Regions from separate parts of the Methylobacterium sp. 092160098-2 genome, predicted to be linked through region 1. Evidence: riboswitches for the same ligand, from Rfam matches in the RefSeq annotation. Region 1 holds a riboswitch; each other region holds the start of a gene.

Region 1 (5,708 bases):
CGGATCGTGACCGGCGCGACCGATCAGACATCGTCGAAGGCGAGAGCTTCGGCCGGGTACTCCACCATGCTCCGGCGCTGAGCGTCGGTATTCTGCCACTCGCCGACCTTCATGTACCGGCCTTCGCGATCGCGAACCTCGACCACTTTCCCGATCGTGGGAATCGACTGAAAGCCCTGCGGCCAATTGGACGCGAAGTAGAACACCTGCTCGACGCGCTCCGAAAGGTGGCAGATCGCCGGCCCGAAGGTTCCGAGCCCGAAGACGAGGTAGCGGCCGTTCACCAGAGCGGCAACGTCGGAGATCAGCGATTCGCTCTGGATCTCTACGGGCAGGCCGCGCTGCGCCGCATAGGCCTCCACTTCTGCAATGACCGGGTTGAGCCGGTTCTCGAAGACGAGCTTGACGGAACGGATGCGGCCCTCGGCCTGCAGCCGGTCGATGACCATCCGGTAGAAGGCGAAGGGCGGCTGCGGATAGTGCGGGTCGACCCAGGTGCTGAAGATGTCGCCCGACCGGATATGGATCAGGAGCTGATCGTCGGGCTTGGCCGCAAATGTCCGCGGCAGGCCGTTGAACAGGGGCCGGATCACATCCTGAACGATCGCGCGCGAGTCGATCGGGCCCTGCAGCGCCGTCACCCGCTCGAACTGCGTCGGATCGAAAAACAGCCCTGACAGGAAGTAGCCGTCCGGCGGAAGCGGCTCGTCCGGCGGAATGAACGTGATGCCGTCGCAGGTCAGCCTCTGGGTCAGAAAGATCACCTTGCTGCGGTCGACCTTCGGGACCTTGATGTATTTCAGGTTGAGCGCCTTCGCGATCGAGACCGCGATGATGTACTGCACGAGGCAGTTGCCGAAGGCGCCGTTCTCGAACAGCGACAGGCCGACGAGGTTGCGGCTAGCCCGGCCAGGCGCGGCTTCGAGATTGTAGGTGACGTAGACGTTAGCGCCGGGCTTCTCGTTCAGGAGCGTGATGTCGAGCCAGAGGAGCGCCCGCAGGGCGATGAGGTCGATGGCGGCTTCATCGGCGCGGATGTCGACGCCTGCGACGAGCGCAGGATCCGGCACCGCGATCCGCACGAGACGCGCCCAGGCCCGCTCGTCGGCGCCGATGGCGGCCACGAGGGCGCCCGGCTTGGCGGTCCAGCCGACGATGTCGGGCGCGGACCACGTGACGCCGTCCTGCGAGACCTCGACGGCCACATCGCCGACCTCGGGCGCGACAGCATCCTGTACGGGTCGCAGCGCGACCGCGCGGATCGGAAAGCGACCGCCCAGATCGATCTCGAGCCAGGCGGTGTCTTCATCCTGTACGATCCGGGGGGCGCGGCCGGTGGCGAGATCGACGAGGACCGGGCTCGGATCGTCTGCGAGGGCCATCGGGTCTCCGAGAACTGAGCGGAGGTGCCCATGCCGGGCCGGCCGGGCATCCGGTGCGGCGGTGCCCGCATCGGGGCGTGGACGTCAAGCCCGGCCACCCGCGAAGGGACGCACGGGAATCCGAACGGATCTGGCGCCGCTCCGTTGTGTCGTCGCCGGCATGCGTCTACAACGTGCCGGTGACGGTGCCCTGGCAACGGGGTGAAAAGGGAATGCGGTGAGGGGTTTCGCCCCGATTCCGCGGCTGCCCCCGCAACTGTGAGCGGCGAGCGCCTGCCAAGCGCCACCGGAGCGATCCGGGAAGGCGGTGGGCGCGCCGAGCCGCGAGCCAGGAGACCTGCCGTCGCAACAGGATCCCGCAATGCCGCCGGTGGGGCGGCTGGAGACACTCGACGATGACCGCTCAGACCCTCGCCCCCGTCGCCGCCGGTACCCGCTCGTCGGAGCGTCCGGTCGCCGTCGCGCTCGCGGCCATGCTGGGCCTCGGCCTGCTGTTCATGGCGGGTTTCTCGCCGGCGATCGCGTTCCACAACGCGGCGCACGACTTCCGCCATACCCAGAACTTCCCCTGTCACTGACGCCCTCGGCGCAGGGATGATCATTCGGCTTCTGTCGGCGGCCCTGGCCGCCGGCTTCTTCGCGGCTGCCGTTGTGACGGGCCTCGAACTCACGCTGACCTCGCCGCTGATCGTCGCGGCCGAGCGCTACGAGCAGCAGGAACCCTCGCATCAGGCCGCGAAGGCCCTTCCGATCGTGCTCGCCCATGCCGGGCATGACCACGCCGCACCCGCCGCGGCACCGGAATGGCAGCCCGGCCCCGGACTGCCGCGGATGGCCTTCACCGGTCTTGCGACCCTCGTCGGCGGCGTCGGCTACGCCCTGCTGCTCGGCGCGGTGATGATCGCCTGCGGCCGCGAGCCGACGCCGCAGGTCGGTCTCGCCTTCGCGGTGGCGGGCTTCGCCAGCGTCGCCCTCGCGCCGGGCCTCGGCCTGCCGCCGGAACTGCCCGGCAGCGCCGCTGCACCGCTGGCCGCGCGGCAGGCTTGGTGGGTGATGACCGCGGCGGCGACCGGAATGGGACTCTACCTGATCACGATCCGCCGTGCTCTGATCACGATCCTGGGTGGCCTCGTCCTGATCATAACCCCCCACGTCGTCGGCGCCCCGCAGGCGCCGGAGGGCGCGTCGGAGCTTCCGGCCGCGCTGGCCGCACAGTTCGCCGCCCGGTCGCTGGCGATCAGCTTCGTCTTCTGGATCTTGATCGGGTTGGGGCTCGGCTGGGCGTGGCAGGCGTTTTCCCGCGACACGCAACGGGGAACGGCCCGTGCCTGAGACCGTCCTGTACGTCTGCACGACCTGCCGCCGTCCGGACGACGATCCGGATGGACCGCGCGCCGGAGCACGCCTTCTGGAGGCGCTTCAGGCCCGGAGCGCCGGCACGCCGGACCTGCGGATCGAGGCGGTGGAATGCCTGTCGGTCTGCAAGCGGCCCTGCACCGTGGCGGTCGCCTCGGCCGACCGCTGGACCTACGTCTACGGCGACATGGATCCGGCCGCCTCGGCGGAGACCATCCTCGCCGGGCTCGCGGCCTATGCGGCGACCTCGGACGGCATCGTGCCCTGGCGCGAGCGTCCGGAGGCCTTCCGCAAGGGCGTGATCGCCCGCATCCCCCCGTTCCCTGAACCCCGCCCGCTCCCCGCCGGCACCCTGGAGGCCGCGGAATGACCATCGTGAACAAGATCCCCTGCACCATCGTCACGGGCTTCCTCGGAGCCGGCAAGACGACACTGGTCCGCCACGTGGTCGAGAACGCCAGGGGGCGCCGCCTCGCCATCCTGGTCAACGAGTTCGGCGACGTCGGTTTCGACAAGTCCTTCCTCGCCGCCTGCGGGGTCGAAGGCTGCACCGAAGAGGCTATCGTCGAGCTGCCGAATGGCTGCATCTGCTGCACGGTCGCGGACGATTTCGTTCCGGCGCTGGAGACTCTTCTCGGCCGCGCCGAGCCGCCGGAGCACATCCTGATCGAGACCTCGGGCCTCGCGCTGCCGAAGCCGTTGGTTCAGGCGTTCCAGTGGCCGGCGATCCGCTCGCGGGTCACCGTCGACGGGGTCGTCGCAGTGGTCGACGGCCCGGCCGTCGCCGCCGGCGTCTTCGCGGACGATCCGGAGGCACTGGCCGCCCAGCGGGCCGCGGACCAATCGGTCGATCACGACAATCCGCTGGAAGAGGTCTTCGAGGACCAACTCCTCTGCGCCGACCTCGTGGTCCTCAACAAGGCCGACCTCATCGATGCCCCGACCCGCGCTCGGGTGCGTGCCGAGGTGGAAGGCCACCTGCCCCGGGCCGTGAAGGTGGTGGAGACCGAGAACGGCGTCATCGACCCGCGGGTGCTGCTCGGCCTCGCGGCGGCCGCCGAGGACGATCTCGATTCCCGCCCGTCGCATCACGGCGAGGGCGAGGATCACGACCACGACGACTTCGAGACCGTGGCGCTGCCCATCCGCCCTGCGATCACGGCGGGCGATCTGGCGGCCCGGGTCGAGAAGGCAGCCGAGATCCCGGGCGTCCTGCGGATCAAGGGTTTCGCCGAGGTCGAGGGCAAGGCGATGCGCCTCGTGGTGCAGGGGGTCGGCCGGCGCGTGGCCCACCATTTCGACCGGCCGTGGAAGTCCGGGGAGGCACGGGATGGCAACCTCGTGGTGATCGGCCTCAAGGGGTTCGACCAGCGCGCCGTCGCTGCGGCCCTCGCGGGATGACGGCCGCCGCGCGCGCCTGCGCGGCTGACGGCGGCGCGCCGGTGCGCGCGGCCGCGGTTTAGGGGCCGTCGATGCATCTCGTGCGCATCGATACCGTCTCGCTCGACGAGGGTGAGGCGGCGGTGGATCTCGGGCAGGAGCCCGGCGATCTGGTTGTGCTGTCGTTCACCGACAGCGACCTCGCGGCGGTCGGTCAGGCCCACGCCGCAGAGCCCGGTCTGCCGAGTCTCCGGCTCGCGAAGCTCGCCAAACTGCGGCATCCGCTGTCGGTCGACCTCTACGTCGAACGCGTCGTGGCGCACGCCAAGGTCGTGGTGATCCGTTGTCTGGGCGGACTGGATTACTGGCGCTACGGGATCGAGCGCTGCGCCGAAACCGCGCGGGCGCACGGCGTCGTGCTCGCGGTCCTGCCGGGCGACGACCGGCCGGACCCCCGTCTCGCGCCGTTCTCCACCGATCCCGCCCTCGCCGGGGAACTCGACGCCTATTTCCGTGCCGGCGGTCCCGGCAATCTCCGGCGCATGCTGCGATCCCTGGCCATCCGGCTAGGCGCCGAGGGGGCGGTCGAGCCTCCGCAGCCCCTGCCCCGCGGCTTTCCCTGGTGTCCGGGTTGCGGCGCTCTCCCCCTCGAAACAGCCATTGCCGCGGCTGAAACGGCGACCCCGCTCGACGGCGCGCCGTCGCCCGCCCATCCGCTGGCCCTGCTGCTGATCTATCGCTCCGCCGTGCTCGGCGGCGACACCGAGCCGTTCGTCGCACTCTCAGCCGCCCTGCGCGCCCGCGGGATCGGGGCGCTGCCGATGGTCGTGTCGAGCCTGAAGGAGCCCGAGGCCGCGGCCGCGGTCGCCGATGCGGTGCGGGCGCGCAGACCCGACCTCGTCATCGCAGCCACGGCGTTCTCCGCGCGTGAGGACGGCACCGACTTCGTTCTCGACGGCGCCGGCTGCCCGGTCATTCAGGCCTTCACGGTAGGATCGCCGCGCGCGGCCTGGGAGGCGTCGGCCCGCGGCCTCGGCGCGTCCGATCTCGCCATGCAGATCGCGCTGCCGGAATTCGACGGCCGGCTCTCGGGCTTTCCGATCTCCTTCAAGGAGGAAAGCCCGGAGGTCGCCGGCTTCACCCAGCGGCGGGCGGTGCCCTACCCCGCAGGCATTGCCGCCCTGGCAGACCGGGCCGCGGGATGGCTGCGGCTGGCCGCCCTGCCCCGGCCGGCGCGCCGCGTGGCCCTGGTCCTGTCCGACTATCCGGCCCGGGGCGGCCGGGCCGGTTTCGCAGTCGGTCTCGATACGCCCGAGAGCGCCCGCGCCATCGCCGCCGACCTCGCCGCCGCGGGCTACGCGACGGGGGCGCTTCCGGAAGCCGGCACGCTGATGGCGGATCTCACGGAGGGTCCGGCCGCGTTCCGCGTGCCCCTCCCCGCCTACCAGGCCTGGTGGAACACCCTTCCCGAAGAGACCCGCGCCTCGATCACCGCCGTCTGGGGCGAGGCCGAATCCGATCCGGCCTGCGTCGACGGCGCCTTCCGGTTCCGGATGCTGACGGGCACGGCCGCAACCGATCGGAGCGCCG
Region 2 (5,708 bases), 2.9 Mb from region 1:
CCGCAGCCGGTCGCGGTCCGGGATGGCGGCAGGGCGACGGAAGAGGTGCTCACGGGATGAGGGTATCGGTCCCATGTCGGATGAGGCGATCACGGCGGGCAGGCGGGGGCGGGATCCGGTCCTGATCGATCTGGCCCTGCAGGGCGGCGGCGCGCACGGCGCCTTCACATGGGGGGTCCTCGATCGCCTGCTCGAGGAGCCCTGGCTGAGCATCGACGGCATTTCCGGGACGTCGGCCGGTGCCATGAACGCAGCCGTCCTCATCGACGGCTACGAGCGGGACGGGGCCACCGGTGCGCGCGCGGCACTCCAGACCTTCTGGGACGCCGTCTCGCGCGCGGCCCGGTTCAGCCCGCTGCAGCGCAGCCCGCTCGACGTGATACTGGGCCGCTGGACGCTCGATTCCGCGCCTCTGTATCTGGCCGCGGACCTGATGGCGCGGGTCTTCTCCCCGTATGACCTCAATCCGCACGACTTCAACCCGCTCAGACAGATCTTGGACTCGCGGCTGGATTTCGAGCGCATCGCACGGAGCCGGATCAAGCTCTTCGTCACCGCGACGGATGTTCATACGGGCCGGGGCCGGGTGTTCCGCAACGCCGAGGTCACGGCCGACGTGCTCCTCGCCTCGGCATGCCTGCCGACCCTGTTCCAGGCGGTGCGGATCGACGGTGCCTCTTACTGGGATGGAGGCTATTCCGGAAACCCGACGATCACCCCCCTGGTCCGCGAATGCGAGTCGCGCGATACGATCATCGTGCAGGTCAATCCGGTCGAGCGCAGACAAGCGCCGACCTCGGCCCGGGAGATCCTCAACCGGCTCAACGAGATCTCCTTCAACGCGGTCCTGCTCAAGGAACTGCGGATGATGGCCTTGCTGCGGCAGGTCGCGCCCACGGACAATTCCGAGTGCGCACGATGGGCGGCCATGCGCATGCACCGCATCGCCAGCGACGTTGTCGCCGAGCTGGGCTCGTCCTCGAAGCTCAATGCGGAATGGGCATTCCTGACGATGCTTCGGGACGAGGGACGCCGGAGCGCCGCGACGTTCCTGACCGATCATGGGCCGGATCTAGGCCGGCGTCCGTCCTTCGACCTCGACCGACTGCTCGAAGGCGTCTGACGCAGCCGGAACGCTCCGTCGCGTGGCAGAGCTCGCAGAACTTGATCAAAATCAAGGCGCCTATATTGATTTATGTCTTATATTTATTTAATATAAATACAGCATGTGTTCCATTTATCAGTCTTGCGCGTTGCAGATCGACGATATCTTGTCAGACTAAATGGGCCTCTGCCCGAGCCTCTTCACACCGGTTCACGCGCATGATCGGCGCGGCACTTCGCAGTCGGACCGGCCCGATTCCGGGGGAGCACCTTCACACCGAAGACCGCTCGTCGCATCCGGCCGGCCCCGGAAACGGCCCGGCGCCCACAGACAGAGGAGTGAACGCTTATGCACACGATCCGGGCTCTTCGCGCGGCGCTGGCCGCCTTACCCCTGTTGACCTTCGCGACGTTCGCGGACGCGACGGCCGCTGGCCCCACACCGGGCAAGGCGCTGGCCGGACCGACGGTGTCGGAAGCCAGGGTCACCATCGGCCGTCACAAGGCACTTCCGAAGAAGAAGCGTATCCATCGCGAGCGGAAGATGTAGGGGCGATCGAGCGACCGCAAATGCACGACTGACTTGACCGGCTGGCTTTGAACCGAACCGATCGAGAGCATGTGCCTGGTGCAAAGCCAGCCGGTCAGGGTATCGGGTTCGTGCCGAACGAGAAGTTTTGGCACGGGGCCACCGCGACCACGGCGATGACGCATGCCGCGATCCACGGCTGGACGGCAAGGCCGGCCCTGAGATGGAGCGGGTCACCGAAGGACCGTATGCCGAATCATGAGCTCGGGCCGCGCGTTCGACAGTCAGCAACACGATGCCAAGAGCGGACCATCGGATTTCCATTCAGCTGAGACGCTCGGCGCCCAGCGGCGCATGAAACAGGGCGTCGATGACCGCTCGTCCGTTCGGTTCAGCATGGCGCATATCCAGCCGCCATCGGCCCGCCGATCTCATTCGGACCCGCGTCGTCCGAGCCCAATCCGGTCCATCACCGCAACGTGAGAGCCGTGCATTCCATTGGGGATCGGACTGTGTCCATAGCGCCACACGTAACGTAACACTGTTACAAAGTTCGTCAGGCCCGTTGACCGGATGCGCGCCGGTGGCGAATATCGTCCGGCCAAGGTTCTTCGGGTCCCGGCCCGGAGCTAAGACGGGAATTCGGTGCGCTTTTCGGAGCGAATCCGAAGCTGCCCCCGCAACTGTGAGCGGCGAGCGCCTGCCACCGATGACCACTGGTGCTTGCACTGGGAAGGTCCGGCGGGCGCTTTGACCCGTGAGCCAGGAGACCTGCCTTCGGCACGATGACGTCCCTCGGGCGGGGTGCCCCGGCGGAGCGCGCGGTGTCGCCGTCTCGTGGGCGACGCTGCCCGTATCCCCGTGGCCTCCACCCGGCAACAGCGAGTGTGTGGTGGCGACCTCCGAACGTCCGTCTCTCGGCGAGCCTGCGCGGTTTTCAGCGCCATCAGCGCGTCGTCCGCGGACTCCGCATCGCGGTCGGCGGCTGGCGCTCGCCGCTGTCCTCTCGGCCGGGCTTCCGATCGAGGACGTGCGGGCGCAGGAGAGCGTGACGTTGGAGGAACTCTCGGTCGAGCAGGTCGGGGAGGGTGCCGGCCGCACGACGGCCTCCGGGCGCGGCACCATCGGCCTGATCGGCCCGACGCCGGGATACGGAGCGGGCACGGCCGTCAGCGCCACGCGCACCGCCACTCCGCAGATCGACGTGCCGGTGGCCGTGTCCGTGGCGCCGCGGGAGACGATCACCGACCTCGCCGCCACCCGCGTAGACCGGGCGTTCAACTATCTGCCCGGCGTCGCCCAGCAGAACAATTTCGGGGGTCTCTCGATCTTCAGTTACGCCATTCGTGGTGTGACGACCTCGGAGATCTACAAGAACGGTTTCCCCCTCAATCGCGGGACCCCGCCTCCGCCCGACGCGCAGAACATCGAACGCATCGAGGTGCTCAAGGGACCGGGGGCGGCCCTGTTCGGACGCAGCGATCCCGGCGGGCTCGTCAACCTCATCACCAAGCAACCCACCGCCGAACGGTTCGTCGAGTTCGGCAATCAGGTCGATTCGTTCGGTCTGACCCGCGGCACCATCGATGCCGGCGGTGCCCTGAACGCGGACGGGACGGTCCTCTATCGCTTCAATCTCGCCGCACAGGGGGCCGGCAGCTTCCGCGACTTCGTGGACAGCGACCGGCTGCTCGTGGCTCCAGTGGTGAGTTGGCAGGTCACGCCGGACACACGCGTTACGGTCGAGACCGAGTTCGTGAAGAACCGCATCGTCTTCGACCGGGGCGTGATCGCGCTCAATCGCCAGCTCGGCTTCCTGCCGCTCTCGCGGTTCCTCGGCGAGCCCGGTCAGAGCACCTACCAGAACAACAATTCGCTGCAGGTCCGCGTCGATCATCGCTTCGATGAGAACTGGCAGATGCGGCTCGCCGCTTACTTCAACACCGGCGATCTGGAAGGGGAATCGGCGGAGATCCGCGGAATCGCCGCCAACAACCGCACCGTCTTTCGCGACCGCAACGTGCGCGACTATCGCTGGGACGTGGCGGTCGGTCAGGCCGACCTGATCGGGCGGTTCGATACGGGCGGCATCGGCCACACGCTCCTCCTCGGCATGGACCGGGAGAGCACCGACAGCCGGACGGTCTATCTGCGCTCGAACTTCCGCACGAGCCCCTTCGCCCTCGACATCTATTCGCCGGTCTACGGACAGGCGCTGCCGCCGATCACCATCCCACGCAACAATATCGAGCGCATCACCAATACCGGCCTCTATGCGCAGGACGAGATCGTCCTGAGCCCGGAATGGCGGGCGCTGATCGGCCTTCGGCTCGACATCTTCGAGCAGAGCTTCCGCGAGCGCGTGGTGCGCAGCCAAGTGGACCAGTCGCGGGTCGCGGCCTCGCCCCGGGCGGGCCTGGTCTACCGGCCGATCCCGGAACTCGCCTTCTACACCAATGTCGGCACGAGCTTCCGGCCGAATATCGGCACCGACGCCGCCGCCGTCACGCGCGGCACGGCGCTGCCGCCCGAGACCGGCCTCGGCTACGAGGTCGGCGCCAAGTCCGAATTATTCGGCGGCAATTTGCTCCTCACCGCCGCCGCCTTCCGCGTGGAGCGGGAGAACGTGCTCACGCCCGACCCGGCGAATACCGGCTTCTCCCTCGCGGCCGGCGCCGTGCGCAGCCAGGGCTTTGAGCTGACGGCTCAAGGACAGATCACGCCGGAACTGAAGCTCCTGGCCGGCTACGTCTATGCCGATGCCCGCGTTACCAAGGACAACGTGCTTCCGGTCGGCGCCCCCCTGGTCAACGTGCCCCGCCACTCCGGCAGCCTGCTCGCGGTCTACGAGCCAGCAGGCGCGTGGCGCGGCTTCGGGATCGGCGGCGGCGTGCGCGGCGTGGGCGAGCGGGCGGGCGACGCGGCGGGGTCCGGCTTCACCCTGCCGGGCTTCATCGCGGTCGATGCGCTGGCCTATTACAAATTCGGCAACGCCCGCGTGGCGCTCAACATCGAGAATATATTCGACACCGATTACTATGAGAGTTCACTGAACGTATTCCGCGTCTATCCGGGCTCGCCCCGTCGCATCACGGGCTCCGTGACGGTGCGGTTCTGATGGCGGTTGAGCCGGTGTTGGCGCTCGGCCGCGTCGTCAAGCAGTTCGGAGGCAGGACCGCCCTCAGCGGTCTCGACCTCACCCTGCGCGCGGGTGAGGTCTATGCCCTGCTCGGTCCCAACGGTGCCGGAAAGACCACCACGATCAACCTCATCCTTGGCTTCCTGAAGGCCGATGCGGGGGAGGTCCGGGTCTGCGGGATCGATGCAGGGACGGATCCCATCGCTGCCCGGGCGCGCACCGCCTACATCCCGGAGCAGGTGGCCCTTTATCCGGGGCAATCGGGATTGGAGAATCTCCGTTACTTCGCGACCCTCGCCGGTCTCGCGATCGATCGGGCGGAGGCCGAGACGCATCTCGCGGCGGCCGGGCTGGCGCCTGAGGCCTGGGCGCGGCCCGCCTCCGGCTATTCGAAGGGCATGCGCCAGAAGGTCGGCATCGCCATCGCGCTCGCGCGAAAGACCCGGCTGCTGCTGCTCGACGAGCCGACATCCGGCCTCGACCCATCGGCGGCGGCGGCCTTCTCCGGGACGGTGCGGGCGGCGGCGGAGCGCGGCACGGCGGTGCTGATGGCGACCCACGACCTCTACCGCGTGCGCGAGATGGCCGACCGGGTCGGCGTGCTGGCGGGCGGGCGCGTCGCCGAGGAGATCGATCCGAGGCGCTGGGCGCACACCGATCTGGAACGCCTCTACATCGCGCGCCTGTCGGGGGCGGTCACGTGAGGCGCGTCCGCGCGGAGTTGGCGCTGCTGTGGCGGGACGCGCGCGTCCGCTGGATCGGCGGCCTGCTCGTCCTGCTCCTGATGGTCACGGGCCTCGGCGCCTGGCAATCCGCCCGCGATTACGGTGCCGAGGTCGCGCGGGTCACGGCCGCAGAGCGGGCCCGCTGGCTCGGGCAGGATGCCAAGAACCCGCATTCCGCCGATCATTACGGCCTGTGGGTGTTTCGCCCCTC
Region 3 (5,708 bases), on a different contig from region 1:
GCGCCGAGACCGTGGCCCGGCGTCCCTCGCGGTCGGCGATCCGGTAGACCGGTTCCGCACCGCGCATCTCCAGGGCGAAGGCCGCCGGCACGCCGGCAAGACCGCCGGCCCGCAGCGCGTCGTCGGGCGCCACCGCGACGCGCTCCCAGGCGATCGGTGCCAGTCGGTCCAGGCGCTCGGCCCCGGTGAGCGCCGGGAACGGCACGTAGAGCATCACCAGTCCGGAGCCGATCCACAGGGCGAAGAACAGCCCCGCGGCGATCCCGGCCCAGCGGTGGAACAGCAGCAGCCAGCGCCGTCCCGCCTTGCCGAGCCGCCGCGGCAGGCTCACCACGTCACCGTGTAGGCGACCTCGACCGAGCGCGGCCGCCCGAGCAGCCAGTTGGTCCCGACCCCGTTCACGGCATTGCCGCTGATCGCGTAGACCTTGTCGAACAGGTTGTAGACCCGCAGCGACAGGCGCGACTCCGCCGTGACCTGATGGTCGAGGACCACGTTGACGAGGTTGTAGGCCGGGCGCCGCGCCGTATTGCCGAAGTCGCTGTAGACCTGCCCCACGTTCTGAAGCCCGACCCGCGCGATCCAGTCGCGGTAGACGTCCCAGGTCAGCCAGAGGTTGGCCACCCGCTCCGGCACGTCGATCGGCTGATTGCCGGCATACGACACGGTGGCGCCGTTCACAGTCTGGTCGAACCGGTCGTACTGCGCGTGCAGCAGCGCGAGGTTGCCGTCCAGCCGCCAGCCCGGAGCAAAGCGCCAGCCCAAGGCCAGCTCGAATCCCTGCGAGGACTGGCTCCCCACCTGCGTGGACAGCGTCGGCTGGCCGGGGATTGCCGAGATCAGGTTGTCCTTGACGATCCGGTAGCCCGCGATGGTCCATTCCACGGCACCGTCGAAGGCAAGACCCTTGGCGCCGATCTCGACTTGATCGCCTGTGGCGAGCTTGAAGCCCGCCAGCGACTGGTTCAGCGTGATCAGGCTGTTCACCGGGTCGGTGGCGAAGCTGTACTGGGCGTAGAGCGCGCTGTCCGGCGTCGGGTTGTAGACGAGGCCGAACCGGTAGCCCAGCGCCCGGTAGGTCTTCTCGAACCGCGATCCCGTCTGCAGGTCCTCCCGATTCAGCGTCGGTACGTCGAGGCGCACGCCGGTGAGGAACGAGAGCTTGTCCGACAGGATCAGACGGTCCTCCGCGAAGACCGAGGCTTGGCTCGTCTGCGTGGCGTAGGCCGGACGGGCTCGCCCGTTCTGCGGGAAGAGGCCCGGATCGTAGCCGACGAGCGGCACGCTCGTGGGCTGGTCGAAGTAGAAGTTGTTGGTGTGCCGGAAGTCGATGTGGTTCACGTCGAACCCGGCCACGAACTGGTTGGGCAAGCCGAACAGGCTGCCCCGGAACGTCGCGTCGAGCCGGTCACCGACCTGCTCCTGGCTGTGGTAGATTTCCAGATAGTCGCCCCGGTCCACCAGCCCGGTGCCGCGGTTGTAGGAATATTGCTCGACGTCGAGCCAGTGGCGCCGGCTGGTGAGCCGGTAGGCGGTGTTGCGGATCGTGATGTCGGCCGAGGGCGACCATTCGGTCTTGAGCTGGGTCCAGTTGTCGGCCCAGGTGATCTTCGCGTCCCGGACGTTGTAGTTGTTGAACCGGATGAGATCCGGGATCCGTCCCTCGACGAGCGGCGTGCCCCAGTAGCGGGCGGGCTCCTGGTAGCCGAAATCGTGGCTCAGGGTGAACGCCAGATCGGCGCTCGGCCGGAACAGCAGGGCGGCCGAGACCGCGAGGTTGCGGAAATCGCCCTCCGGCCGGATCCAGCCGTCGGCGCGATTGCCGCTGACGTTGAGGCGATACGCGAAGGTGTCGCCGAACTCCGCTTGACCGATTCCACCGCCCGAATCGAACGCAAGGCGCGCGACGCTATCCGTGCCGACAACGGCGCGGGCGGCGTTGATCGGCACGAAGACCGGCTTCTTCGGCACCACGTTGATTACGCCGCCGATGGCGCCGTCGCCGTAGAGCACCGAAGACGGGCCGCGGAGCACCTCAATCCGCTCGACGTTCCACGTGTCGAACGGGAAGGTCACCGTGTTGGCGCCGACGTAGAAGCGCGTGCCGTCGTAGAGCTGCTGGATCGAGTTCGGGCCGGCGAAGCCCCGGGATGTGAAGGCGCCGTTGCCGTTGCCGGGTGCCGCGATGGTGGTGATGCCGGTGGCGTCCTGGGTCACGGCTTCGGCGATCGTATCCTGGCCGCGCAGCCGCGCGGTCTCACCCGACACGATGTCGAGGCTGGCCGGCGTCTCCAGCGGCGTCAGACCGAGGCGACTCGCGGTCCGGTCGGGGGTGCGCAAATTGAGGCCGTTCGGTGCAGCGTGGTTCGGGTCTCCGCCCGCGCCGGCCACGGCGAGTTCATCCAGGGTGACGGCCTCCTGGGCGGCGGTCGGACTGGCGAGGAGCGCGAGGAGAACGCCGCAGAGGGGAGCCGGCCCGCCGGAGCGGGCGCGATGGATCGAGAGAAGCATGGGGGAAGCGGTCCGTGCACGGCGCGCGCCGGCCCCTTTGTCCTATAAGCATTGTAATAACATTACAATGCCTCGACCATCTGGAAACCTGAGCCTGAACGGGTGCGCGGAGGCCCCCCGGAACAGGGATCGCAGGTCGCGAAACGGTGGAGACGGACATGGGAACGGCGTCGCGGGCGCGCTTGCTGTGGCACGTCACCGCGAACGAGGCCTCGGCGGCCGCCTCCCCTCGGGATTGACGGCGCCTCGACACCCGCCAGGACACCCCGCCCGGCGCGTTTCGCGTGTGACCACGGCTGACGGCAGGTCTCCTGGCTCGCGGGTCGCCGCCCTCGCACCGTCTTCCCGGGGTGACCCAGTGACGTGGTGGTGAAGGGCTCGCCGCTTACAGTTGCGGGGGCAGCCGCGGCTTCGGGGCGGACCCCTCATCGCGTTCCCTTTTGATCCCCGAGGGGAACCGTCGAGGAACAGCTTGGCCGTCGTGCGTCCGGGCGTCAACCGCACGTCCGGGAGTTGTCGTGGATCGACGCGGCGGCCCGCCGGTTCGTTGCGGCGCCGTCGGGAACGATCTAGCCGGTTCGGCATGACGGTCTGGCGTCCCCCTGCGGAGATCCGCGTGAAGGCCTTGGGGCTCCCTCGGCGCGGCGATAGCCTGCTGGTGGCGGAGATCCATGCGGATGACGGGCGGCTGACAGGTGTCCGGCCCCTCGGTGGCAGCGTTGCGTTCGGTGAGAGGGCCGAGGACGCGCTGATCCGGGAGTTCGAAGAGGAGCTCGGCATCACCGTCACGGTGCTCGGCGGCCCGCGCGTCGTGGAGAACATCTTCCTGCACGAGGGGCAGGTCGGGCACGAGGTGCTGTTCCTGTTCCCGGTCGCCCTGCCGCCCGGCCGGTTCGACGGACAGGAGCGCTTCGTCTTCCACGAGGATTGCGGCACCGCCTGCGTGGCGCGGTGGTGCGATCTCGACGGGCTCGACGTCCCGGGCGGGCCGGAACTCTTCCCGACCGGCCTGAAGGCCTGGCTCCGCGCGGCGTGGGACGCGGAGCCCTGACGGGCGCGATCGCGCTGCCGCCTTTGCCGCTGCGCGCGGGCGATGCTACAGCCGTGCAATCCCATCGGTCCGGACGTCCGCGACGCCGCGGCCCATGCGCCCGGACGCTCCGTCCGAAGCGGAGACGGGTGCCGGCGGAAGCATGACGACACGACCTCCCAAAAGCGGCGGGCCGAAGGGGCGCAAGCCTCAGGCCGGCAAGTTCGATGCGGGCAAGTTCAAGCCCGGCAAGTTCCAGGCCGACGGCCGTGCCCGCACGGGCCCGCGCACCAGCGCCCGCGACGCTGCAGAGCGCGCGGCCCGCAATCGCGGCGACGATGCGGGTGCGCGCGATCCCTGGGGTGCGCAGGGCGCCGCAGCCGCAGCCCCGGCCCGGCCCGCGAAGCCGCGGCGCGACGCCGCCGCGCCGCGCGGTCCGCTGGCGGCGAAGCCCGGCAGCCGGCCCGTTTCCAAGCGCTCGGAGGCCCCTGGGCCTGCCCCGGCCCCTGCCCCCGCGCCGACACCCGGTCCGACCCGCCGCGAGCAGCGCGCGGCCGCCTCCGCGACCCTCGCCTCCGGGGTGCAGACCCTGATGGTCGAGCCGGACGAGGCCGGCATGCGGATCGACCGCTTCCTCACCGCGCGTTTCCCGCTCCTGCCCTTCACCCGCGTGCAGACCATCGTCCGCAAGGGCGAACTGCGCGTCGACGGCAAGCGCGCCAAGCCGAACGACCGGCTGGAGCCGGGCATGAGCGTGCGCGTGCCGCCGCTGCGCCTCGACCAGCCCTCCGAGCGCCCGCGCAACGCCGCCCGCGAGCAGGACGATGCCGAATTCATCCGGTCGCTCATCCTCTACGAGGATGCCGACATGATGATCCTCAACAAGCCCTTCGGCCTCGCGGTCCAGGGTGGTTCGGGGACGGTCCGGCACGTGGACGGCCTGCTCGCCGCCCTCACCGGCCCGGATGGCCAGAAGCCGCGGCTCGTCCACCGGCTCGACAAGGATACGGCCGGCTGCCTGATCGTCGCCAAGACCCGGCTCGCCGCCGCGACGCTCGCCAAGAGCTTCCGCTCCCGGGCCGCGCGGAAGATCTACTGGGCGCTGACCGCGGGCGTGCCGCGGGTCCGGCAGGGGCGTGTCTCGACCTACCTCGCCAAGGAGGAGCCCACCGACGCCGACGCGCGGATGCGCGTCGCCAAGCACGGCGACGAGGGGGCGAGCCACGCGCTGACCTACTACGCGATGGTCGATCAGGCCGCCCAGAAGCTGTCCTGGCTGTCGTTCAAGCCGGTGACCGGACGGACGCACCAGCTGCGCGCCCACGCGGCCCATATCGGCCACCCGATCGTCGGCGACCCGAAATACTTCTCCGTGGAGAATTGGGAGCTGCCGGGGGGCATCCAGAACCGACTGCACCTGCTCGCCCGCCGGATCGTCATCCCGCATCCGCGCACCGGCAAGCCCGTGGACGTGAGCGCGCCGCTACCGCCCCACATGGCGCAGAGCTGGAACCTGCTGGGCTTCGACGCCACCCGCTACGACCCGATCGTCGAGGCCCCGGAAGCCTGAGCGGGCAGCCAGGGCACGGCCGGGTTCGTCAGGGCGTCCGGGACTTCCGGCCGCCGCCCTGCGGCGCGACCCGCCGATCGCCGTCGGGGCCGCGCCCGGGATGCCGTCGCGACGGTGCCGCGCCTGGTCGAGTCCGCGCCGGACCTCCTGAGCTGCCGCCACGACCCGGGTCGGGCAGGAGAACCGCTTCGCCCTGCCCGTCGCCCTTCGGCCGAATGCGCGTCTCGATGCCGGTATCCTCGACCCGGCCCGGATGCATCGACGGGACGATCGCCCGTCCGGTCGAGGCTCCTGCAAGCTTCGCTGGCGGATAGGGATGATGGCTCCGGCGGTCCGTCGCGCCTGCGCCGCCGTGCCGGCACGCAGGGTGCAACGAAGACGGGCGCCTGCGTTCGGTTCAAACGATCGCCCAGGTGCCACTGCGGCGACGCGACGCGCCGGATGGCGGGATCCCCGCTTAGAGGACCGCGCGTGAGGCGGTCTCGGTCTCCGGTGAGAGGTCGGTTTCGCGCATCAAAGCGGGCAGCCGCAGGAGCCCCATCGCCGGATCCCCCTTCCATCCCCAAATCATTGTCGCGGGAGATGTGCGCTGCGGTA
Region 4 (5,708 bases), 1.1 Mb from region 1:
GGCCGCCGCCCGCCAGGATCGGGTTGACCCGCCGGATCCGACCTTCTAGAGCCAGAGCGCCGGAGACGTGGCCGAGCGGCTGAAGGCACTCGTTTGCTAAATGAGCATACCCAGAAATGGGTATCGAGGGTTCGAATCCCTCCGTCTCCGCCATTTAGCCCTAAGATGTTGTAAAAGCAGCACTTTTCTCGCTTCGTCCGGCCAGCTTTGGGGACACAGCGTCATCGTAGCCGTACGGGATGAGGCCAAAGGTGCGGCACCCCGACCACCTGCAATGCCGTCGTGGGCGCTGGTCCCTGCGACTCAGGGTGCCAGCCCATCTCGTCTCCACGGTCGGACAGACCCACCTCGTCCGGGCTCTCGACGCGAGCACCGAGGCTGTTGCGCGGCAGCGACGGTGGATCGCGCTGGCGCTGCTCTGGGACTGGATCGGTGCGCAGACCGTATCGGACGGTTGGGAGCCCGCCCGGGCGGCTGCCCTGACCGGTTCAGGACGGTCCCGCGACGATACCGGGCGCGAGTGCCCCGACCCAACGCCTCATTCTCTCCCCAAGAGACGACCCGAAAGGATGGCCGCGATCATGCTCATCCAGGGGGCTCATCGCGCCAGACCACAATGCTCACGACGCTGGAGCGCTGGTTGAAGGAGATCGATGGGTCCAGACCAAGCAATCTCGGATGCAGCACGCCCTTGCCGTCCGGGAGTTCGCACAAACTCAGCCGTCAAACTATGCCGTCCGCGGCGTGGATCGACGCACCGCGGGTGAGTTCGTCAGCGACGTGCTCCTGCGGAGTCGGGCGTCTCAGGCCACGGTCCATCGACAGATCGCGGCGCTCTCTTCGATGTGGCAGCGGCTCATCAAGCGTGGCTTTGTCGCCGACAATCCGTGGCTGGGCCAGGGTAGCGTCGCGAACGGATCGAGGCAGGAGCCATCGAAGCGCGCCGACACCGCTGATGAGCTTGTCACGCTCCTCACGGCTGATCCTGTGGCGATCATGGGCCAGCGGTAGGGGACGGTGCTGTTCGACCTCATGCGGGTCGGCTTACTGACCGGCTGCCGCATCAGCGAGCCTTGCCAGCTTCGCACCGCCGACATGCGCACAGAGGGGCGAGCGTTCCGCATCTCTCACGGAAAACGGAGCATGCCCGGCGCGTCGTACCAGTTCATGGATCAGCTTGGCCGATTTTGCAGCAGCGCGTTGCACGCTCGTCAGACGGCTGGGTATGCTCGGGTCTCACGCCCGCGGGGCCGGACGGGAAGCGAAGCTGGATCGTGGTGAAGCGATTTGCCACCTTTTGCCAGAAGGTGCTTGGGCCCAGCAAACAGGTCGATGTCCATAGCTTCAGACGATACTTCGCAACTTATCTCCAACGGGCCTCTACGCACACCACAACAGTAAACAGCAGCGTTATCGCCGAGCTTATGGGTCACGCCAAGCCGCGCTCGGCCTTGCCGTATACGCGTCAGGACTCGGACCGGAGCAACTCCGAGCCGCCATCGAGGCTTTAGATCGGGCGATCGAACCACAGGTGATCAAGCCTCTTATAGCCAAACCGTGTCGCTTCGCGTCCGGTCAAGTTCGGCAATGGGTGTGACGCGGTAATTGGCGCGATGCGCGGAAGCGACCGTTCGATAACGGCGAGGTTACGGACCCCATTGTCACAGCGAGGCCACACACGGTCGCCGATCTTCCTCATGGCTTGACGTGGCCTGACAAGGCGACGGATGGTGACAGCGACGGTTCCCTTCGGGGATCAAAAGGGAACGCGGTGAAGGGCTTGCCCTGAAGCCGCGGCTGCCCCCGCAACTGTAAGCGGCGAGCCCAGCACCACCGCGTCACTGGATGTGCCTCATCCGGGAAGACGGTGCGAGGGCGGTGACCCGCGAGCCAGGAGACCTGCCGTCAGTCGTGGTCACACGCGAAACGCGTCGGGCGGGGTGTCCTGACGGGTGTCGAAGCGCCGGGCTGACGCTGGGCGTGGAGACCTCATTCGCGGTGACGTGCCACTCCCGTCGCCCGAGGCTCCCGTGTCCCGTCGTCCCACCATCCGAATGCTCTCGACCTGGTCGGGCGTCGGCCTCGCCGCCCTGGCCTCGGCGGCCGCAGCTCAGGACCGCTCCACGCCGAGTGCGGCGACCACCGAGACGACGCTGGAGGAGATCTCGGTCACCGCCGACACAGCCGTATCCGCATCGCCGCGCGTCGGTCCGGCCGCGAGCGCGGGCTACGTCGGGGGTACGACCGGGATCGGTGGGATCAGCACCCCCGTGGCTTCCGCCAGTTCGGGTGTCATCACGGGCGCACAGCTTAACAGCCGTCCGGTGACGCGCCCCGGCGAGGTGTTGGAGTCGGTGCCGGGCCTGATCGTCACGCAGCACTCCGGCGAGGGCAAAGCCAATCAGTTCTTCTTGCGCGGGTTCAACCTCGACCACGGCACCGACATAGCCCTGTTCCTCGACGGCATGCCGCTCAACATGCGAACCCATGCCCACGGACAAGGCTACGCCGACATCAACTTCCTGATCCCGGAACTCGTCGGCGCGGTGGAATTCCACAAGGGTCCGTATTTCGTCCGCGACGGTGACTTCGCCTCTGCGGGCTCCGTGCGGATCGACTATCTCGACACGACCGCGAAAAACGTCGCCCTGACCTCCATCGGCAGCTTCGGCTACAAGCGCGCGCTCTCGATCGCTACCGTACCACTCGGTGAGGGCAACCTCCTCCTCGCGGGGGAAGCCCAGGTCTACGACGGCCCGTGGGTGGTCCCGGACGCCCTGCGCAAGATCAACGGCGTGGCCCGCTACAGCCAGGGTACGCCGCTCGACGGCTTCTCGGTCACCGGCATGGCCTATGCGGCGCGCTGGACCGCCACCAACCAGATCCCAGAGCGCGCTGTGACGGAGGGGCTGATCAGCCGCTACGGCACGATCAACCCGACCGATGGCGGCGACACCTCGCGCTTCTCGCTCTCGGGCAAGTTCAGCGCAACGGACGACACGGGCGTGACGCGGGCCTCGGCCTACGTCATCCGATCCCAATTGAACCTGTTCAACGACTTCACTTACTTCCTCAATGATCCGGTGAACGGCGACCAGTTCCACCAGCTCGATCAGCGCATCATCGGCGGCGGTGAGGCCCTGCATATCTTCCAGGGCGACCTGTTCGGGAGGCCGATGGAAAACGAGATCGGCGTGCAGACCCGCACCGACTCGATCCGCGTCGGCCTGTTCAACACAACGAACCGGCAGTATCGCTCGGGCGTGCTCGACGACCGGGTGGTGGAGACAAGTGGAGCCTTCTACTTCGACAACCGCGTGCGCTGGACCGACTGGCTGCGCACCAGCGTCGGTTTCCGCGCGGACGGATACTACGCCAGCGTCGTCTCGGACACGCCAGCCAATTCGGGCAAGGCGCGCGATGGCATCGTCAACCCAAAGCTCGGCCTGACGCTCGGGCCGTGGTTCGACACCGAACTCTTCGTGAACTACGGCGGCGGCTTCCACTCGAACGATGTGCGCGGCGTGACCGCCACGGTGGATCCGACCTCCTCGCTGTTCAACACGACCCGCTCGCCCTTCCTCGTGCCCTCCACGGGCTACGAGATCGGCCTGCGCAACCGGTCCATTGCCGGGCTGGAGACGAGCCTCGCCCTGTTCCGGCTCGATTTCGCCTCAGAGAACCTGTTCCAGGGCGATACCGGCACCACGGAGCCGAGCCGCCCGACCCGCCGCTTCGGCGTGGAATGGACCAACCGGTATGCGGTGACGCCCTGGCTCGCGCTGGAGGGCGACCTGACGATCACGAACGCTCGCTTCTCGGACTACGACCCGGTGGGCAACCGGGTTCCTGAAGCGCCGACGACCATCGCGTCGGCGGGCGTGACCTTCGGCGAGCCGCTAGGCTGGTTCGGATCACTCCGCTTCCGCTACTTCGGCCCCCGGCCGCTGATTGAGGACAACGCGATCCGCTCGCGGGCGACCGCGCTGTTCAACGGCCGGGTGGGCTACAATTTCGACAACGGCATCAGCGTCTCGCTGGACGTACTGAACTTGACGAACAGCAAGTCTGACCAGATCACCTACGCGTATGTTTCACGGTTGCCCGGCGAGCCCGCCGAAGGGCTGATCGACCGCGTGTTTCACCCGGTCGAGCCTACGGCGGTACGTCTAACCATCGCTGGAAAATTCTGAAGGACCGGTCCGGTCCACACGGGCTCGTATAAGCCCACCGAGTGCCCCGGAAGCGGGGACGAGGCTTTTGAGCGCTTTCGGGGGCGGGTGCGCCAAGCCGGAAGCCCTGGCAGCTCCGGCGGACCTGCCGTCGCGGGCCTCGATGCAGTGAGGCCGCCGGGAGGCTGCAATGGGCCCTATCTGAACAGCGGCAACTCTGCGCCGAGCACGCAAAGGCCGACCAGAAACAGGGAGCCACCCGCAGCTTCAAGAATGACGCGCAGACGGTCGCTGATGAGAGACGCCGCGGCAGAGGCCGTTCCAGCCACGAAGCAAGCCAGACTGATCAACGTCACCGCAGCGCCTCCACATCGGCATGGGACGCCTACGCTACGGCGTGAGGGAGCAGGAAGTTTCGGCGAGGGTTCGCCGAGCCGGCGACGACGCGGTCGAGCTTAGGGGCAGCGTTTCGCGCCCCCCTTGGCATCCACGCCCGCCCTTGTCGCTGAGGGGCGAACGGTAGGCGGACGTGGACGGCCAGCCTGAAGCCGGCGGCGGCGGCCTAATGTCTGATTGGAGACATTTCAATCCAAACTTGCTCTTCCCAGTGAACGCCGCTCGCACATCCCGTGCAGGCGGTGGGAGGGATCTCGGAGGCCTCAGGAAATCCAGCCGAGCACCGCCACCAGATGGTCGGCCTGGGCTCGGGTCAGGCCAGAGGCGACGGCGGATCCATTCCGGCAGACCGCAAAGGTCCCGTCAGCGGACGCACGAATTTTGATGGAGGCCATGGAGCTAAACCCGCGATCATGTCGCGGCCGATGTCGACGGCTCCGTACGAGCCGCGTGAGATGTGACCCCGGTTCCCCCATGGGAAAATGCGGCGGACCGCCTCAGGTCTGTGGCTGGAACCCAAGCATGTCCCGCTCGCGCATCCGATGCGAGCTGATCAATCCGTCGTCGTCCGCCGCACTACCCGGAGATCCGCGTTGATCACGTGGACTGGGATGGGTAGCGAACGCAGCCATCGAGGTAAGCAGCGGATAAAAAACACGAAATTCGAGATCATGGGCGGGCCGCGTCTCCGCGATCGCCCACCAACCCGAAACCGGTGTTTCCTCACAACGGGTTGGCGCGCCAAAAGTCGGTTCGCCCCCGCAGCCGCGGCCTGTGGATTGCACTCCCTGAGTGTCCTCCCATCCCGTCGCCGCGACGTCGCACTGGACGCCGCCGAGCTGCGATCAAAAACGGTGCGGACGGCGCCCCCTGACGCAAACCGACCTGCGCTTGATGGAGTGGGCCCGGCCCAAAACGCGTTTGGACTCATCGGCGATGGCTTGCCGGGATCTTGAGCGGGCGGGGTCTTCTGCCCGCGGGATGACGTCAGGCCGGCGTTCTGGCAACGGAGGCGAGCAACCGGCGGCCCGGGACGGCCCGCTCAGGGGCGGCGCGGGTGCTTGGAGCCGAGCTGGCGCTAGGCTTGGCCACCAACCCGTGCCGGTCTCGACGTCGAGCGTCATGGCCCCAACGCGATAG

What was found. A riboswitch is a leader RNA that binds a small molecule or an ion and turns the genes downstream of it on or off. The one in region 1 is predicted to bind cobalamin.
Region 2: linked by a shared signal. The riboswitch ahead of PQI07_RS02915 (TonB-dependent siderophore receptor) and the one ahead of PQI07_RS16890 (CbtB domain-containing protein) in region 1 are both predicted to bind cobalamin.
Region 3: linked by a shared signal. The riboswitch ahead of PQI07_RS34315 (TonB-dependent receptor) and the one ahead of PQI07_RS16890 (CbtB domain-containing protein) in region 1 are both predicted to bind cobalamin.
Region 4: linked by a shared signal. The riboswitch ahead of PQI07_RS11690 (TonB-dependent receptor) and the one ahead of PQI07_RS16890 (CbtB domain-containing protein) in region 1 are both predicted to bind cobalamin.

The regions. Positions count from the first base shown of each region.
Region 1 is NZ_JAQPZJ010000001.1:3,578,396-3,584,103, reverse strand. Features, by position in the region: gene PQI07_RS16895 (discoidin domain-containing protein) at 24-1,382, opposite strand; cobalamin riboswitch at 1,549-1,741, shown strand; gene PQI07_RS16890 (CbtB domain-containing protein) at 1,778-1,960, shown strand; gene PQI07_RS16885 (CbtA family protein) at 1,977-2,714, shown strand; gene PQI07_RS16880 (DUF1636 domain-containing protein) at 2,707-3,108, shown strand; gene cobW (cobalamin biosynthesis protein CobW) at 3,105-4,139, shown strand; gene cobN (cobaltochelatase subunit CobN) at 4,211-5,708, shown strand, end outside.
Region 2 is NZ_JAQPZJ010000001.1:643,891-649,598, reverse strand. Features, by position in the region: gene PQI07_RS02925 (patatin-like phospholipase family protein) at 74-1,123, shown strand; gene PQI07_RS02920 (hypothetical protein) at 1,454-1,654, shown strand; cobalamin riboswitch at 2,221-2,427, shown strand; gene PQI07_RS02915 (TonB-dependent siderophore receptor) at 2,664-4,751, shown strand; gene PQI07_RS02910 (ABC transporter ATP-binding protein) at 4,751-5,476, shown strand; gene PQI07_RS02905 (DUF3526 domain-containing protein) at 5,473-5,708, shown strand, end outside.
Region 3 is NZ_JAQPZJ010000003.1:444,112-449,819, forward strand. Features, by position in the region: gene PQI07_RS34310 (PepSY domain-containing protein) at 1-334, opposite strand, end outside; gene PQI07_RS34315 (TonB-dependent receptor) at 328-2,511, opposite strand; cobalamin riboswitch at 2,796-2,988, opposite strand; gene PQI07_RS34320 (NUDIX hydrolase) at 3,128-3,562, shown strand; gene PQI07_RS34325 (RluA family pseudouridine synthase) at 3,705-5,111, shown strand.
Region 4 is NZ_JAQPZJ010000001.1:2,491,836-2,497,543, reverse strand. Features, by position in the region: gene PQI07_RS11705 (glycosyltransferase family 2 protein) at 1-49, shown strand, start outside; tRNA gene PQI07_RS11700 (tRNA-Ser) at 62-153, shown strand; gene PQI07_RS37860 (DUF6538 domain-containing protein) at 240-644, shown strand; gene PQI07_RS11695 (hypothetical protein) at 679-1,011, shown strand; cobalamin riboswitch at 1,724-1,921, shown strand; gene PQI07_RS11690 (TonB-dependent receptor) at 2,055-4,193, shown strand.